DNA from 4 places in the Aminobacter sp. MDW-2 genome. Region 2 is predicted to be linked to each of the others. Evidence: riboswitches for the same ligand, from Rfam matches in the RefSeq annotation. Region 2 holds a riboswitch; each other region holds the start of a gene.
The links. A riboswitch is a leader RNA that binds a small molecule or an ion and turns the genes downstream of it on or off. The one in region 2 is predicted to bind cobalamin.
Positions count from the first base shown of each region.

Region 1: another riboswitch for cobalamin. It lies ahead of H5P29_RS27895 ((2Fe-2S) ferredoxin domain-containing protein); the one in region 2 lies ahead of H5P29_RS30630 (TonB-dependent receptor domain-containing protein).
Region 3: another riboswitch for cobalamin. It lies ahead of H5P29_RS01275 (ribonucleoside-diphosphate reductase subunit alpha); the one in region 2 lies ahead of H5P29_RS30630 (TonB-dependent receptor domain-containing protein).
Region 4: another riboswitch for cobalamin. It lies ahead of H5P29_RS01250 (aromatic ring-hydroxylating dioxygenase subunit alpha); the one in region 2 lies ahead of H5P29_RS30630 (TonB-dependent receptor domain-containing protein).

Region 1 covers NZ_CP060197.1:5,661,491-5,665,953, forward strand. The annotation lists gene H5P29_RS27885 (cupin domain-containing protein) at 177-533, opposite strand; gene H5P29_RS27890 (hypothetical protein) at 701-1,045, shown strand; cobalamin riboswitch at 1,944-2,136, shown strand; gene H5P29_RS27895 ((2Fe-2S) ferredoxin domain-containing protein) at 2,251-3,030, shown strand; gene H5P29_RS27900 (fatty acid desaturase) at 4,392-4,463, shown strand, end outside.
Region 2 covers NZ_CP060198.1:419,256-423,718, reverse strand. The annotation lists gene H5P29_RS30635 (alpha/beta hydrolase) at 223-1,050, shown strand; cobalamin riboswitch at 1,331-1,533, shown strand; gene H5P29_RS30630 (TonB-dependent receptor domain-containing protein) at 1,713-3,572, shown strand; gene H5P29_RS30625 (ABC transporter substrate-binding protein) at 3,584-4,444, shown strand; gene H5P29_RS30620 (iron ABC transporter permease) at 4,450-4,463, shown strand, end outside.
Region 3 covers NZ_CP060197.1:251,496-255,958, reverse strand. The annotation lists gene H5P29_RS01285 (TonB-dependent hemoglobin/transferrin/lactoferrin family receptor) at 1-92, opposite strand, end outside; gene H5P29_RS01280 (peptidase domain-containing ABC transporter) at 451-2,211, shown strand; cobalamin riboswitch at 2,287-2,499, shown strand; gene H5P29_RS01275 (ribonucleoside-diphosphate reductase subunit alpha) at 2,609-4,463, shown strand, end outside.
Region 4 covers NZ_CP060197.1:242,312-246,774, reverse strand. The annotation lists gene metH (methionine synthase) at 1-2,368, shown strand, start outside; cobalamin riboswitch at 2,456-2,663, shown strand; gene H5P29_RS01250 (aromatic ring-hydroxylating dioxygenase subunit alpha) at 2,781-4,028, shown strand; gene H5P29_RS01245 (hybrid-cluster NAD(P)-dependent oxidoreductase) at 4,051-4,463, shown strand, end outside.

The DNA of each region.
Region 1 (4,463 bases), on a different replicon from region 2:
AGCTGCACCAGCCTTTTCCCAAGGAAATTAAGCCAGCAAGGCATCACCGGTGCGCCTGGTTCCGCTCACTGTCGGAACCAGGTCGAATCAATCAGGCGTTCGCCCGCGTGCACGAGCCGGCCGGCAGCCTTCTTCGACAGCCGATGGAGATATCCCCGCCGGTTGCGCGGTGTTTCCTACGATCCCAGCGTAACGACGAAGTGCTTCGTCACCGGCTCGATGATCTTCCAGGTGCCCCTGAAATCCGCTTCCACGACGAACGCGTCGCCCGGCCCAACCTCGACGGGCGCGCCGCCATCCGGCGTGATGATGATGCGACCCGAGATCATGTGGACGAACTCGTAGTCGGTGTAGCTGGCGTGGTAGGTGCCTGGCGTGGCCTGCCACGTTCCCGACAGCACCTTGCCATCCCCGGTCGTATGCTGGACGGCCGTTTTCATCGTCGGCTTTCCGTCGACCACCACCCATCCCGGTAGGTCGTTGGAATCTGCACCTTCCGGCTGGCCAAATTTGAGGATTGTTTTGTTCGCCATGGCATTCTCCTCCCTTAAGACACCCCTGCATAGCCGACGCCCTCAATTCAGGCAACTTTGTTTCCTTATGATAAAGAGGCATATTCCTATGTTGGTGTTCTTCCGCCGCCCCTTGCGGAATCAGCCCTGTCTGTGTTGATGGACGGATGTTTAGCAAGGACTCATAGATGAAGGCCAAACTGCTCGCTGCGGTGACGATGCTCGCAGTTGCCGGCTGTGCATCCCAGCCCGCCGACTATGCCACCACACTCTCTGCCAAGGATTCCAAATGGCGGTCAGCGGACTGCACGAAAGCTCGAGCTGAGGCGGCGAACTACGCAGCGCAAGAGAAAGAAACCCTGAGCGTATCGGCAGGGCTGCTGCTTGGCCCATACGGGCTCGGCATCGCCATGGCCGGCAAGGAGCATCGCGCCAAGATGCGCAAGAAATTCGCCCGGGACATGCATCTGAAATGCTCGAGCAAGCCCCTTCCTGCCAGCCTGGCGAGCAGCGCGGACACCGCGAAGCGGTAACTTCGGTCCTCACTGCCAACGGCGCGCATGTGCGGCAAGCTCGTCGCGCGCCTGCTCCAACGCCTTCGGCGAAGCGTTCGCCCACGCGGTGAGCCGCCGCCGCGCACATCATCGACACCTCCGATCCTCGCCTGTGGCTGTCGCGATTGCATGCCGGGCCACATTGGTGGGGTGCCCACGAAAACAGGCCAAAGCTGCTCTGCAATCATTCTGGCGACCCGCCTGGTGGCCGTTCCCAGCGTCTTCACGTTGGCGGTAACTCACGACACTCGCCGGTGTCCTGGCAACGCACCGGTGGACGGCCGCTCAGATTGCCCTGAACGGGCTCGACGCCGCTTGCGATCCAGCCGCTCTACACGAGAAGTTGAACGACCGCGCCGTCCGCTCGCTGGCGTTGGTTGACCTTACGTTAGGAGCCTCTAAACGACCTACAGGCTCACCTCGTCCTTACCCCACCTTGGACCACCCGAGCTTAGCGCCCGCCCTGCCCCCCCCCAATCAATGGGCGGGCGCGTCCCCTCGCACATCCGATGTCGCGCAGACAAGCTTATCAGCCGCGGACGCCTTCACATCGCAACTGCGAGCTTCCCGCTTCATATCGACGCCGGTTGCCGATTTTCATGTCGATATGCCTCGGGCAGGCGCCGTTCGCCTTGTGCGGTTTGCACAGAAGGCAGCCGGCCCTGGCATTCCTGGGCTTATTCCGCTTGGGGTGCATGTCCATCTCCGGTCTCTACCAATGCGCCCCGATGGCGCACGGTCATGATCGGAAGGGCTGCTTGGCAATCGTCGTCCATCGCTGGACCATGTCCAGCAACGCCAAGCGATCGCAAGGCAGCGCATTGCTGGCCTAGGTACTTGTCCATCGACAACCCTTGACTTGCGTCTGCCCGCATATAGCTTGCCGCGCGGTTATGGTTCTTCTGCTTTCGGGCGGAAGCTAAGAGGGAATTCGGTGCGAAACCGAAGCTGCCCCGCAACTGTAAGCGGTGAGCCGCATTGCCGATTGTGTCACTGGCCGACGGCCGGGAAGGCAGGCAATGAGCCGAGACCCGCGAGCCAGGAGACCTGCCTGACCGAGTGATGTTCCGTGGGCGGGGTGTACCACCGGAGCGCAGGTTCGTGCAGGCGGCGCTATCGGCCATCGCCTTCCACCAACATGCGTTGCGACAATCCCGACCGCAGTCAGGCCAGGGATCGATCGTTTGCACAATACAGAAGTTGAGACCGCGCAGTCCCAGGCCAGACGTGCCATCGTGCTCGTCGCCAGGTCGGCCTTTGCTGCCGCGCCCTACAGGCAGATGCAGCAGCTCTGTGATCTCGCCGCGGCGTTGCCCGGCGTCGATCACACCAGCTTCGGCTTCACCGAACAAGGCACGCCGTCGCTGCGCGAGGCGCTTGCGGCACTTCGCCAGCAGGATTTCTCCGATATCCTCATCCTGCCGCTGATGCTGCCGATCGAGCCCAGCTTCAATGCCTGGCTCACCAAGTCGCTGCGCCGGTGGCAGGCCGAGGACGCGGCACCTCGGCCGACGGTGCGCATCGCGCATGGCCTCGCCGAAAGCCCGCTGCTAGCTGCAATGATGGCCGACCTCGTCACCGGCGCCGATGCGACGCCGCCCATCCCGCCGCTCGACAGGCTGGCTCCGGAGGGCTCGCTCGTGCCGGCGCAGAAACGCCGCGTGCTGGTCTGCCAGGGCGGCCCGTGCAATGCCGCCGGCGCGGACCTGATCTGGGGCCACCTGCGCAACCAGCAGGACCGCCAGAAGCTGCGCGTGACCGGCGACGGCACGATGAGCGCCAAATCGACCTGCCTTGGCCCCTGTAACCTGGCACCGGTGCTGCAGGTCTTTCCCGAAGGCACCTATTACGGCGGGGTCACCGAGGCCGCCGTCGACCGCATAGTCACCGAACATCTGCTCGGCGGCGCGGTGGTCGACGACTTTGCCTACCACCCCACCGGCCGCAAGCAGTTGCTGCGGTGAAGGCCCATTGAAAACAAGGGGGATCGTGTCGTTCCGCCACCACCTGCTTTTTGCCCCTGCCTTTTATCGGCCTGGACAGCGACATGCTGTTCTGCCGCGAACCTGATCTGGCACTGGAGGTTGCTGCGGCCGCCCTTCGGCTCCGTCGACGTCAAGGGCATGTGCACATATGGCCGCGACGACCGATCCTCGGGACGGTTATTGGCAGGCGCCGTCCCGGACTTTGGGCGTCGACTACGACCTGGTGCCAATGATCGAGACCACCGTCGACAAGGCTGGGGTCAAAGCGAGCTACGATGGCGGCCTCGTCGTGGTTAGGCGAGAAGACCGTATCCTCGGCTACTCGGCTATGTCGAGCGTTCGGTGGCAGCAAAGCTCGCGCCCAATGTCAGCCATCGTGTCGAGGCGGGCCACGGCGCGTTTCCGCCCGGGGAAGCGAGCTGTGGGACAGTTCGCAGGCCTGCCTGTCGCTGGCCATACCGGGCAGCGGCCTGACGATGCGCACCTTGTCGGCACCGCACAACTTTCCGCACCACCTGTTCGACCCGATTCCGGCCGAACAGCAACGCTTGCCGTTGTCGATCGTCCACTATCACGACGTCTTTACCAGGCACGGCGCGCAATCCGCTGCTCAACGGATCGGCGGATGTTCCCGCCGATATCCGCCACTGGCTGGAAGCCAAGGCTGAAACGCTCAGCAGCGGCAGCGGCGCCTGGGGTCGTCGGGCACAGGTCCGATGGGCTGACACAGCCTGTTGCGATCCACGTCAATCCATCGATCTAATTGACCCAAGGGAAACATCAGCGACTATTGCGCAGGGCTAGATCAGTTCAGTGGGCGGTGGCAGTCATGGCAATTCAAGTATCCTATTCGCGGCGTGATGTCCGCGAAGAGTTGGTGCGTCGGCGCGAGACTTACATCGCGGCGCAGAGATCTCTGTCACCGCCTTCGCCGCGGGGATATGGCAACATGGAATGCGTCCATTGTCATAATCGCTTCATCGGCGTCACCGCTGCCGCCTGGAAGTTCGGCCTCTGCGACGACTGCCTGCATCACGACTGATTGTCCAGCCAGCGCAGCTCCCTTTGCGGGAGTTCCAGCGCCTAGATCGACTGCTGTGGAACTTCCGTGTCCGCGGCGTCCCAGGCACATTCTTGGGCGATCTACCTTCCCCGATGATCCGGCCAAACCCGCATCCCCAATAGCAGTAGGTCGCCGCCACGGCCCACCGTCCGCACTCATATTTCGGGGTAATTCCAAACGTGCCTTGACCCTGAATTAGAAACTGCGCAACCTCGCCCGAAACGGAGGAGGCGGCTCGATCGTGGGGAAGCGATCCGGGCCGCAAATGGGAGCATCTATGTCCGACCAGATCGCGGCGTCGTCCGCCACGCCCGCAATTGCGCGCCGACCGCTTCTGGCCCGCATCGAC
Region 2 (4,463 bases):
CGCAACAGGTAGCCGTTCGGCACAGGCCGCGACTATGCGCGATCGACATGCGATCGGCGTCTGGCACAGCGAGACCTCCCACGTTCTCGACTGATGGCTGAGAATTGCACCGGACCAAAATTATTTCAAGCATAAAGTTTCTGCCGCTGGCCCATTGACGCAATCCGGCACGCTGGCCATTGCTATGCGCCTGAATTGCTGCCGCCTTGGAAGGATGCCCGCATGCTCGAACGCCGTATCGCCGATTGGGACAACGCCTACAGCAATGGCGCCAACATCGCCGGTGGCGATCGTTGGCCTGCTGCATGGGTGGAACCGGCACAGACGTTTCGCGACGCCCTGTCGGCAGATGGGAGAGCGCAGTTCGACATCGCCTATGGTGACAGGCCGCGCAACCTGCTTGACCTGTTCCTGCCTGAAGGCACGCCGAAGGGGCTCGTCGTCTTCGTCCATGGCGGTTACTGGATGGCGCTCGACAAGAGCTACTGGTCGCATCTCGCCAAGGGTTCCATCGACAGCGGCTACGCGGTGGCGATGCCGTCCTACAGCTTGTGCCCGGAAGTCAGGATCGGCGATATCGTGCGCGAGGTCGGTGCGGCGATCGGCAAGGCAGCCGCGTTGGTCGAAGGCCCGATCATGCTGACCGGACATTCCGCCGGCGGACACCTCGTGTCGCGCATGGTCGCGGCTGCTTCGCCGCTTGCGCCCGATGTGCAGTCTCGTATCCGTCATGTCGTTTCGCTCTCGGGAGTTCATGATCTCAGGCCGCTGATCAATACCGGCATGAACAAGACGCTCCACATCGACGAGACCGAGGCGCTGGCTGAAAGCCCGGCGCTGCTGCGGCCGATGGACAACGTCCGCATCACCTGCTGGGTCGGCGGTGGCGAGCGCGCCGAGTTCCTGCGCCAGAACGCATTGCTTTCCAATATCTGGACCGGGCTTGGCGCCACCACCGCTACAGTGGTCGAGCCCGACCGGCATCACTTCAGCGTCATCGACGGGCTTGCTGACAAGGATCATGCGCTGACAAGGACCTTGCTCGGCTGAACATGCGCGGATGATACCGACGTGGCCGAAGATGATGTCGATGGCCGTAGCGCGCACATCGTCGGTTCAGTTTCCGCGACCCCGTTGGCAATGTGCTGGTGGCCTCTGTCCACGAGGGGCAGTGCCGTCCAATTGGCGGTCCCATGCAGGGCTTGCCGCGTCCGGGCGATTGCACAAGTTGCCCTGTTTGTCCGTGTCCAATGATCCTATCTAGTTGAAAATCAATATATTTTATGGCCGGTCGCATGATTGCGATTGACAAGCCTCGGCATCCCTGAGTAGCGTCCGCCTCGGAATCGGTTCCGCCGAGAGGCGGATGAAAAGGGAACACGGTGAGGCCGAAGGCCAAATCCGCGACTGCCCCCGCAACTGTAACCGTTGAGCCTCTTCCATCATGCCACTGAACGCATTCGCGCGTTCGGGAAGGCGGAAAAAGGCTGTGACACGGAAGTCAGGAGACCTGCCCGTTCCAGTCACCCATGCTTGTCCACGGGGTGTGGTCAGGCGCGGTCGCTCGTGGCGGTGACATCGAAAGTGTTGCCGCATGCGGAAGGCCGTCGGGTCAATCTTGTCCCAAAGTCTGCCTGCCGACCTGTCTTGCCTGCGGTTTGGAAACCGGGTGCGATCCTTGTCGCGCCCCCCCAAACCATTTGAGGGCAGAAATGCAGAGACTTATCCTGGGCATCGGCGCGATCATGCTGGCCATCCCGGCACCATCCAGCGCGCAGCAGGCGCCCGCTGCAGGCGGCGTGACCGTGCTGCCGCGCCTGGTCGTTACGCCGCTGCGCCGCGAAACCGCGCTTGTTCGCCCGACGTCGTCGGTCACAGTGATCGACGAGGAAGAATTGCGAAAGTCCGCGGCAGCAGATCTGCCGTCGTTGCTGAAGCACTATGCCGGCGTTTCGATCATCGGCTATGGCGGCCAGGGGGCCTCGTCCAATGTCTATCTGCGCGGCATGTCGGCCGGCCAGACGCTGGTGCTGGTCAATGGCGTCCGCAGTTCGTCGGCGACCAGCGGTACGAGCTCGATCTTCAACATTCCGCTGTCGTCGATCGAGCGTATCGAGATCGCCAAGGGACCGCATTCGGCGCAGTATGGCGCCGATGCCATCGGCGGTGTCGTCAACATCATCACCAAACAGGGCGGCCAGTGTGCCGACGGCCGTAACGCCTGCGGCAGCATCACCTCGGGCGTCACGCATCCCTGGGGTGGCTATCTCTCAGGCGATCTGCGCGGACGCACCGAGGACGGCATCGATTACTCCGTCGGTGGCTCCATCCTCGGCACGCGCGGCTACGACTTCACCACGCCGCTGGCCTGGGGACATGAGCCTGACGACGATGGCTTCCTGCAGGGCTCGCTCAACGTCGCAGCCGCCAAGGAGTATGGCTGGGGCCGGCTATATGCCGATGGCCTGTTTGCCCGGGGCCGCAGCCAGTACGATGCCTCCCCGCCTTCCGCCAATGAAGTTGACACCGACACCTTCGCCGGCAGGATCGGCGCACGGGTGAAGCATTCCGACAGCTGGAGCTCGACCGTCGAACTTTCCGGCAACCTCGACTATTCGACCAATGTCCGTGACGGCGTCGTGGGCAGCAGCGAATTCGACACCAGGCGCTACGGCATCTTCGCGTCGACAGAAAAGTCCTTTGAAACAGGTGAAGTCAGGCATGTCCTGACGGGCGGTGCCGAGGCCTATCGCGAGGAGGTGGCTTCGACTGTCGATTTCGGTGTCGGCTCGCGCGACCTCGCGGCGGTGTTCGGCCAGTACTCGCTCGACTATGGCGCGCTGACGATCGACAGCGGTCTGCGCTACGATCACAATGAACAGTTCGGAGGCGCCACCACCTACAACATCGGTGCCAGCTACGAGCTCGTTCCCGAGCTTGTGGCGCGCGCCTCGTACGGCACCGGCTTCCGGGCGCCGACCTTCAGCGACCTCTATTGCCCCGACTACTCCAATCCCAACCTGAAGCCGGAGAAGTCGCGGTCCTATGAGATCGGCATCAACTGGCGTCCAAGTGAGGGGACCGAGCTTGACGTCGCCTTCTACCAGACCTGGCTGACCGACGCGATCGCCTCCAACCCGCCGACCTACCTGCCGTTCAATGTCGCGCGCGCCAAGGTGACCGGTATCGAGGCCAGCCTGTCGCATGCGTTCGACGAGCGCTGGAGTGGCAAGGTTTCGATCGACTACCGCTCGCCGAAGAATGAGGACAACGGCCGCTACATTCCCTATCGCGATCGCTTCAAGGCGGCCGCCGAGGTGAGCTTTGCCGCGACCGACAGCCTCGACCTCACCGCCAAGCTGCTCTACGGCGGGGCGCGCTACGCCAATGCCGCCAACACCGTCAAGCTGCCGGACTATGTGACGGTGGATTTCGCCGCCAACTACACGTTCGACGAGCGGGCGAGCCTGAAGTTTTCGGTCGAGAACCTGTTCGACGAACACTATTCGACCGTCACCAACTATCGCGCGCCGGGCCGAAGCTTCAATCTGAGCTTCACGCGTGTGTTCTGATGCGAGGTAATATGCCCACCAATCGTCTCAGCTGCGCTCGGTTTCGAGCGTGGCTGTCCGCTCTCGCGGGGCTGGCCGCGTTGTCATCAGCGCCGGCAGCCGCCGTGCCGCCGAAACGCGTCGTGTCGATGAATGTCTGCACCGACCAGCTGGCGATGCTTCTGGCGGCCGAGGGGCAGCTGCATTCAGTGTCTTATCTGGCAAGCGATCCCAACACGTCGGTGCTGGCCGATCGGACCAACGGCTTTGTCGTCAATCATGGCCTTGCCGAGGAAGTGTTTCTGATGCAGCCTGACCTGGTGCTCGCCGGAGCCTACACGACACGGACGACGGTTGAGCTGCTGAGGCGCCTCGGCATCCGGGTCGAGGAATTCGCGCCGGACAGCTCCATTGCCGACATCAGGGCCAACATCCTGCGCATGGGAGAGGTCCTGGAGCGGCGCGAAGAAGCGGCAAAACTTGTCGCCGCGCTTGATCGTGGCGTCGCCGAATTGGGCAAGGAAAGCGCCTCGGGCAAGACCGTCGCGACCTACTACGCCAACAGCTACACCTCGGGCACCGGAACGCTCGTCGACGAGATCGTCAAGCTTTCCGGACTGGTCAATATTGCAGACAAGCTCGGGCTCAGCGGCACGGCGCGGTTGCCGCTGGAGATGCTGGTGCTGGCCAAACCAGATTTGGTCGTCGGTGGCGGCGAAGACTATGGCGCCCCGGCACTCGCCCAGGAAAACTTCGTCCACCCGGCCTATCGGGCGGTCTCCGGGCAGGGCAGGGCGGTGGCGGTGCCGTCGCGATACACCATTTGCGGCGCGCCGTTTACACTTGAAGCCGCCCGCCTGCTGCGCGATGCCGCCGAGGGGGACGCCAAGTGAGCGACATGTCCCGCTACAG
Region 3 (4,463 bases), on a different replicon from region 2:
CTGGCGATACCGGCCGATTGCAGCAACAGAAGCGAAACGCCGGCCAGAAGCATTTGCGACCGCGAACCGCGGCCGGTGTGAACGTTAGACATGACAGCCCCCTCGAAAAATCTGGAAAAGCTGGCTGTCCGCGAACGAAGGGCTGGCGTAAGTTAATATGAGTCTGTGACTCAAGATTGGTGATGGCTGTATAATGGGTCCTGCGGTGTGTGCAAGCCGGGTGATGCGCGGCGCGACACCTGGCCTCACCTGGAACAGACACATGCCGGCGCCGCCCAGCTACGGCTGGCGAGGATCTGGAAGACTTGTTTTGTGCGTCGTTCCGCGAGGCGGGCGCTTTTCGCCGAAGCGTTTCACAATAATATGACTATCATTGTCATATTATTTGACAGGAAAGCGCGAATGACCTAGCGAACCCGTCCCTGTTGTTCGAGCGGCGTCGGGTAGGCAATGAAATTTCGAGAGAAACTGAACGCCTTGCGCAAGATACCGCTCGGCGATTGGCGGATACTGATGCGGATCATGGGCATCTACCGCCGTGAATTTTTTCTTGCCATTGCACTTTCGCTAGCCGGAATCGTGCTCTCGGTGACGGTTCCGATCCTTTCGCAGAAGATCGTCGACAGCGTCATGGTCGGCAAGGACGGTTGGGCAGCGACCCAGTTCGCCGCCATCGCCATCGTGGCGGCGGTTATCAGGCACATGACCTCACGCTGGCACAACTCGCCGATCAACGACGTGGACGCAAGGTTCACCGCCCGGCTGTCGAGACGCATCTACTTCCGCCTCATGCGCATCCCCTATGAGAGTTCGGCATCCGCAGGCGGAAGCACGATCAACCTCCTCAACGAATCCCAGCGTGTCGCCACCTTCATGCTGAGCGCTGCGCCGAATTTCTTCCTCACCATGTTGGGTGCTGCCGTCTCGTTCGCCGTGGCGCTGTACTACGACTATCTCATCTGCCTGCTGGCCTTTGTCGTTGCCCTGATCTTCGCCGTTTTTGCCCGCAAGACCAATGCCCAGCTGGGCGAGGCGAGCCGCAGCTCGTTCCGCCTCAACGGCGCCCTGCAGGGGGCGACCGCTGAAACGGTAGGCAACATCCGCGGCATCAAGTCGAATGCGGTTGAGCGCTTCTTCATCGGGCGCTGGTCCGCGAAGTCGGCCGAAGCCATCAAGGCGCGCTGGCACATACTCGACCTCTCGCACTCCTATTCGTTCACGCTTGGCCTGCTGAGCGAGATCCTGACGCTGCTCGTCGTCCTCGTCGGCTGCTGGCGCATCCTGCGCGGCGATCTCACGATCGGTGGCCTGCTTGCGCTGCAGCTGCTCGTCACCCGGGCGACCATGCCGATGCTGACCAGTGCCGGCATCCTGATCCAGTTCCATTCGGTGAGCGCCACCGTCTCGGCCCTCGCGGCTTTCCTCAAGCGCCAGCCGGAGCGCGCCATCGTTGCCCCGGCGCTGCGTGCTGCTGATTTCGGCCCGATCACGGTCGAGGATCTGACCTTCCGCTATCCCGAGGCGACGGCTGCGGCACTCAACGGTGTCAGCCTGGTGCTGCCGGCGACGGGCGTCGTGGCGATCGTCGGCCGCAATGGCTCCGGCAAGTCCAGCCTGCTGCGCGTGCTTTTGGGACTGGAGCGCGATCATGCCGGCAAGGTGGCAATCGGCGGCATCGACGTCCGCGCCTACAATCCGCGCTGGCTGCGCGGCCGCATAGGTGTTGTCGACCAGGAGACGTCGCTGTTTTCGGGTACCATCCGCGAGAACCTTCAGGCGTCGCTGCCGCGCCCGCTTCGCGACGACGAGATCGACAAGGCGCTGGCGTTTTCCTCCGCCGACAAGTTCACCGCCGGCCTGCCCAAAGGCATCGACACCGAACTGGTCCAGGCAGGGCAGAACCTCTCCGGCGGCCAGCGCCAGCGCCTGGCGATTTCGCGCGCCGTGCTGCGCGATCCGCACATCGCCGTTTTCGACGAACCGACCTCGGCGCTCGACGCCGAATCGGCGATGGCGCTCGAACGTGAACTGCTGGCCTTCGGCCGCGACCGCCTCGTCATCATCGTCACGCATCATCTCTTTTCGGCGCGTTCGGCCGACATGATCGTCGTGCTCGACGATAGCAGGATCGTCGGCACGGGCAGCCATGAGGCTCTGACTGCCGAATGCCCGGTCTATCAGGCGCTGTGGCGCGACTACGTCAGGGATTGATCGGCCGCCGGCGTTGATCGGTCGATGAGGGTGGAAATGATTCTTCCACCTGTTGACACGACGCCGGGCAGTCATACTATATGTAGACATCGTGGTCTTCCGAGTTGATTCCAGCTCGGGAGCTAAGAGGGAAGCCGGTGCGCGATTTCGCAATGCCGGCGCTGCCCCCGCAACTGTAAGCAGTGAGTTGCTGTCGCGTAGTGCCACTGGCGCCAATGGGCGCTGGGAAGGCCAGACAGCAGCAATGACCTGCGAGCCAGGAGACCTGCCGCGATCGAGTCTGAACGTCCACGGGCGGGGTGTCCGGTGGTGCGCTTGCGTTCTGCTGGCTTGCGCCGGCCGAAATCCGGCATGCGTCCGCCCAAGGCCCTTCGCCCCCAAACCATCGGGGAAGATGATGCCGGCGACCTCTACACTTCAATCCAGCGGAACCGACAGCGTTCCGTCCGCTCTCAGCCAGGGTTCCGAGACCGCGTCCGAACCTGGCTACCGTGTCATCCGGCGCAACGGCGCGGTGACGCCGTTCGATGCGATCAAGATCACTGTGGCGCTGACCAAGGCATTTCTCGCCACCGAGGGTTCGGTGGCCGCCGGTTCGCGCCGCGTCCACGACGTCGTCGAGGAACTGGCCGGCCAGGTGTTCGCCGCGCTGACCAGGCGGGCAGATAGCGGCCGCACCTTCCACATCGAGGAAATCCAGGACCAGGTCGAACTGGCGCTGATGCGCTCCGAGCATCACAAGGTCGCCCGCGCCTATGTGCTCTACCGCGAGGAACGTGCCCGCGAACGCGCTGCCGCCAAGGTCACGTCGGTCGAGGTCGCCGCACCGCCGCTCCAGGTCAAGGCCGATGACGGCGGCCTGGCACCGCTGAACGAGACGCGACTGGCCCGCATTGTCGACGAGGCCTGCAGCGGGCTCGAGGCCGTCTCAGCGGATGCGATCCTGGCCGAGACAAGGCGCAATCTCTATGACGGCATCACCGCCGACGAGCTTTCGCTGGCGCCGATCCTGGCCGCCCGTACGCTTGTCGAAACTGAACCGAACTACGCCTTCGTCAGCGCCCGGTTGTTGCTGGACCGGTTGCGGCGCGAGGCACTGAGCTTCGTCTCGGCCAGGTCTGAGCAGGCCACCCAGGCCGAAATGACCCAGCGCTATGCCACCTATTTCCCCGCCTTCATCGCCACCGGCATCAAGGCCGAATTGATCGACCCCGAACTTGGCCGTTTCGACCTTGCCAGGCTCAGTGCCGCGCTAAAGCCCGAGCGCGACCTGCAGTTCCAGTATCTGGGTCTGCAGACGCTCTATGACCGCTATTTCCTGCACAGCAAAGGCAAGCGTTTCGAACTGCCGCAGGCCTTTTTCATGCGCGTGGCTATGGGCCTGGCAGGCCGCGAGATCGACCGCGAGAGCCGCGCCATCGAGTTCTATGATCTTTTGTCGTCCTTCGATTTCATGGCCTCGACGCCAACGCTGTTCAACTCCGGCACGCTGCGCCCGCAATTGTCGTCCTGTTTCCTCACCACCGTCGCCGACGATCTCGACGGCATCTTCAAGGCGGTGAAGGACAATGCGCTGTTGGCCAAATATTCCGGCGGGCTAGGCAATGACTGGACCCCGGTGCGCGGCCTCGGCGCCCACATCAAGGGTACCAATGGCGAGAGCCAGGGTGTGGTGCCGTTCCTCAAGGTTGCCAACGACACGGCTATCGCCGTCAATCAGGGCGGCAAGCGCAAGGGTGCTGTCTGCGCCTATCTCGAGACCTGGCACGTCGATATCGAGGAGTTCCTCGACCTCAGGAAGAACACCGGCGACGACCGCCGCCGCACCCACGACATGAACACCGCCAACTGGGTGCCGGACCTGTTCATGGAGCGCGTCGAGGCCGATGGCGTGTGGACGCTGTTTTCGCCCGACGAGGCGTCCGACCTGCACGATCTCTATGGCACGGCGTTCAAGGCGGCCTACGAAAGCTACGAGGCCAAGGCTCTGGCTGGTGGCATCAAGGTGTTCCGCACGGTCAGGGCGCTCGACCTGTGGCGCAAGATGCTGACCATGCTGTTCGAAACCGGGCATCCGTGGATCACCTTCAAGGACCCGTGCAACATCCGCTCGCCGCAGGGCCACATCGGCGTCGTGCATTCGTCGAACCTCTGCACCGAGATCACCCTCAACACTTCGAAGGACGAGGTCGCCGTCTGCAATCTCGGTTCGGTCAATCTTGCCAATCATATCGCAGCCGAGGGGCTCGACA
Region 4 (4,463 bases), on a different replicon from region 2:
CGAGGAAGCCTTCCTGCATCATGCCCGGCTGTGCCGGGCCTATGGCGCTGCCGTCGTCGTCATGGCATTCGACGAGCAGGGTCAGGCCGACACCAAGGCGCGCAAGGTCGAGATCTGCACCCGCGCCTACAAGCTCTTGACCGAGCAAGCCGGCTTCGCGCCCGAGGACATCATCTTCGATCCCAACATCTTCGCTGTCGCCACCGGCATCGAGGAGCACGACAATTACGGTGTCGACTTCATCGAGGCGACGCGGGAAATCACCCAGACCCTGCCGCATGTCCATGTCTCGGGCGGCGTGTCGAACCTGTCGTTCTCGTTCCGCGGCAACGAGCCGGTGCGAGAGGCGATGCACGCCGTGTTCCTGTATCACTGCATCCAGGCCGGCATGGACATGGGCATCGTCAATGCCGGCCAGCTCGCCGTCTATGAATCGATCGACCCGGAGCTGCGCGAGGCCTGTGAGGACGTCGTGCTCAACCGCCTGCCCAAGGCCGGCGGCACCGCCACCGAAAGGCTGCTGGACATTGCCGAGCGCTTCAAGGGCGCGGCCGGCAAGGAAGCCAAGGAGCGCGATCTCGCCTGGCGCGACTGGCCGGTCGAGAGCCGTATCAGCCACGCGCTGGTCAATGGCATCACCGAATTCATCGACGCCGACACCGACGAGGCGCGGCTGCAGGCAGAGCGTCCGTTGCATGTCATCGAAGGCCCGCTGATGGCCGGCATGAATGTCGTCGGCGATCTGTTCGGTGCCGGCAAGATGTTCCTGCCGCAGGTTGTCAAGTCGGCCCGTGTCATGAAGCAGGCGGTGGCCGGCTTGCTGCCACATATGGAGGCGGAGAAGGCGGCCAACGCCGCCAATGGGATCGACAATGGCGAACGCCAGACTGCCGGCAAGATTCTGATGGCGACCGTCAAGGGCGACGTGCACGACATCGGCAAGAACATCGTCGGCGTCGTGCTCGCCTGCAACAACTACGAGATCATCGACCTCGGCGTCATGGTTCCGGCAACCAAGATCCTCCAGGTTGCCAAGGACGAGAAGGTCGACATCATTGGCCTGTCCGGCCTGATCACGCCCTCGCTCGACGAAATGGCGCATGTCGCCGCCGAAATGGAGCGCGAGGGGTTCGACATTCCGCTGCTGATCGGCGGCGCCACCACGAGTCGTGTCCACACCGCGGTGAAGATCCATCCGCGCTACAGCGCCGGCCAGACAGTCTACGTCACCGATGCCAGCCGCGCTGTTGGCGTGGTGTCCAACCTGCTGTCCCCTGAGGCCAAGGGCGGCTACGTTGAACAGGTGCAAGCCGAATATCAGAAGGTCGCCGACGCCCATCACCGCGCCGAAGCTGACAAGCAGCGATTGCCGTTGGCCAAGGCGCGTGCCAATGCGCACAAGGTCGACTGGTCATCTTATGCGCCGCCGAAGCCAACCTTCCTCGGCACCAGGGTGTTCGAAGCCTGGGACCTGGCCGAACTGGCCCGCTACATCGACTGGACGCCGTTCTTCCAGACCTGGGAACTCAAGGGCCGTTACCCCAAGATCCTCGAGGACGAGAAGCAGGGCGCCGCGGCGCGCCAGCTGTTCGACGACGCGCAGGCGATGCTGCGCAAGATCATCGACGAGAAGTGGTTCGCGCCCAAGGCCGTCATCGGCTTCTGGCCGGCCAATTCGGTCGGCGACGACGTCAGGCTGTTCACCGACGAGGCACGCAGCGAGGAGCTTGCCACCTTCTTCACCCTGCGCCAGCAGCTGACCAAGCGCGACGGCAAGGCCAATGTCGCACTGGCCGACTTCATCGCTCCCGCCGACGGCGGCAAGCCGGATTATCTCGGCGGCTTCGTGGTCACTGCAGGCATCGAGGAAGTGGCGATCGCCGAGCGCTTCGAACGCGCCAATGACGACTACTCCTCGATCATGGTCAAGGCGCTGGCCGACCGTTTCGCAGAGGCCTTCGCTGAACGCATGCACGAGAAGGTGCGCAAGGAGTTCTGGGGCTACGCACCTGATGAAAACCTCGCGCCCGACGACCTGATCGGCGAGCCCTATCGCGGCATCCGTCCGGCGCCGGGCTATCCTGCCCAGCCCGACCACACCGAAAAGGTGACCTTGTTCCGCCTGCTCGATGCCGAGAAAACCGCCGGCGTCAGCCTCACCGAAAGCATGGCGATGTGGCCGGGCTCGTCGGTCTCCGGCATCTATCTCGCCCACCCCGAGAGTTATTATTTCGGCGTCGCCAAGGTCGAGCGCGACCAGGTCGAGGATTATGCGCGGCGCAAGGGCATGACCATCGCCGAGGTCGAGCGCTGGCTCGGGCCGATCCTCAACTATGTGCCGGCATCGTTCGCCGAAGCGGCCGAATAGCAACACGATGACATCACATGGGCTCTGTCGCCTTTGCGCTGAGCCCGTGTCGTTTTCATGCTCGTGCCCGGCCACCAATCCGTGGTCTGATCCGGTCATGTTCAAGGTGCTGCTTCGAGTGTGAGACGAAGCGGAGAATTGGGAAGCCGGTGAGAAGCCGGCGCTGCCCCCGCAACGGTGGCGGAGTTATTGTTTCGACGGGAGACCACTGGGCCAGCCGGCCTGGGAAGGTGTCGAGACAGTCCGAAAGGACAGCTCCGAAGCCCGGAAACCAGCCTTGAACCTGACAGAACTCGACTGATCGCGGTGGGCGGTCAAGAGGCGGATCGTTGCTGCACGGACCTCTGCGTCCGCCGGCTGGCGTTCTTCCCAAATCAAGCCACCCGTTCAGTCCTTGGTGCGAGGACAGGACATGGATGCGAAGAACGAAATGCTGAAGCTGCTGCGCGGACGCCGCGACGGGTTCAGCCTGGCACAGCCCTTTTACACCGACCCGGATTTCTACCGGCTCGACCTCGAGCTGATCTGGTACCGCGACTGGCTGTTTGTCGGCCATGACTGCGAACTGGCCAAGCCGGGCAGCTTCTTCACCGTCCAGGTCGGCGACTATCCCGTCGTGCTCGTCCGCGACCAGAAGGGTGAGCTGCGCGCCTTCCACAATTCCTGCCGCCACCGCGGCAGCCGCGTCTGCACCACGGACAAAGGTACGGCGGCCAAGCTCGTCTGTCCTTACCACCAGTGGACCTACGAACTCGACGGACGCCTGCTGTTTGCGCGCCAGATGGCGGAAGGTTTCGACAAGAGCCAGTTCGGCCTGAAGCCGGTCGCCTGCGAATCCGTCGGCGGCTACATCTTCATCTGCCTCGCCGACGAGCCCGCCGACTTCGCGCCGATGCGGGCCATGGTCGAGCCGTACCTGCTGCCGCACCGGCTGCGCGAAGCCAAGGTCGCCTTCGAAAGCACAATCGTCGAGAAGGGAAACTGGAAGCTGGTCTGGGAAAACAACCGCGAGTGTTACCACTGCGCCGGCAATCACCCTGAGCTGTGCAAGACCTTTCCCGAGGCGCCGAACGTTACCGGCGTCAATGGCGCCGAAAGCGATCCCGAAATGCTGGCGCACTGGGCAAAGTGCGAGGCGGTGGGGTTGCCGAGCAAGTTCCGCATCGATGCCGGCGGCCAGTACAGGGCGACACGCGCGCCACTGCTGCGTGACGCGGTGAGCTACACCATGTCGGGCAAGCGCGCAGTGCGGAAAAACCTCTCCGACAGCGTCTCGGCCGACAGGATCGGCACGCTGCTGCTCTATCATTATCCGACAACCTGGAACCATGTGCTCGGCGACCATGCCGTCACCTTCCGCGTGCTGCCGATCAGCGCCACGGAAACGGCCGTCACCACCAAATGGCTGGTTCACAAGGATGCCGTCGAAGGCGTCGACTACGACCTGGCCGAACTGACCCATGTTTGGACCGAGACCAACGACCAGGACCGCCGCATCGTCGAGGAAAATGCCTTCGGCATCAAATCGCCGGCCTACGAGCCCGGGCCTTATTCGGAGGAACACGAGGGCGGCGTCATGCAGTTCATCGAATGGTACGTCGGCTTCATCGAACCGCGGCTGGCCGACGGTGGCAAGCCGGTCCTGCGAAACGTCGCCTGACCGGGAGAAGGGCATGAACGCGATGACCGAGCTTGGCCTTTACCGCAACCTCGACGAAATGGCGCCCTGGAACGACCGGCTCCAGGTACTGGAGGTCATCGGCGTCACCGACGAGGCGCCCGACGTCAGGACCTTCACCTTCCGCTCCGACAACCAGACCTGGTTCCGCTACAAGCCGGGCCAGTTCGTGACGCTCGAACTGCCGGCCGAACCGGCACCCGTCATGCGCACCTACACGCTGTCGTCCAGCCCGTCGCGGCCGTTCTCCATCGCCGTCACCGTCAAGGCGCAGGCGGGCAGCGTCGGCACACGCTGGATGTTCGACCATCTGAAGCCGGGCGTCCGCATCAAGGCCTATGGCCCTTCAGGCGACTTCTCGCTGCACCAGCATCCGGCCGCCAAATATCTGTTCGTCTCGGCCGGGTCCGGCATCAC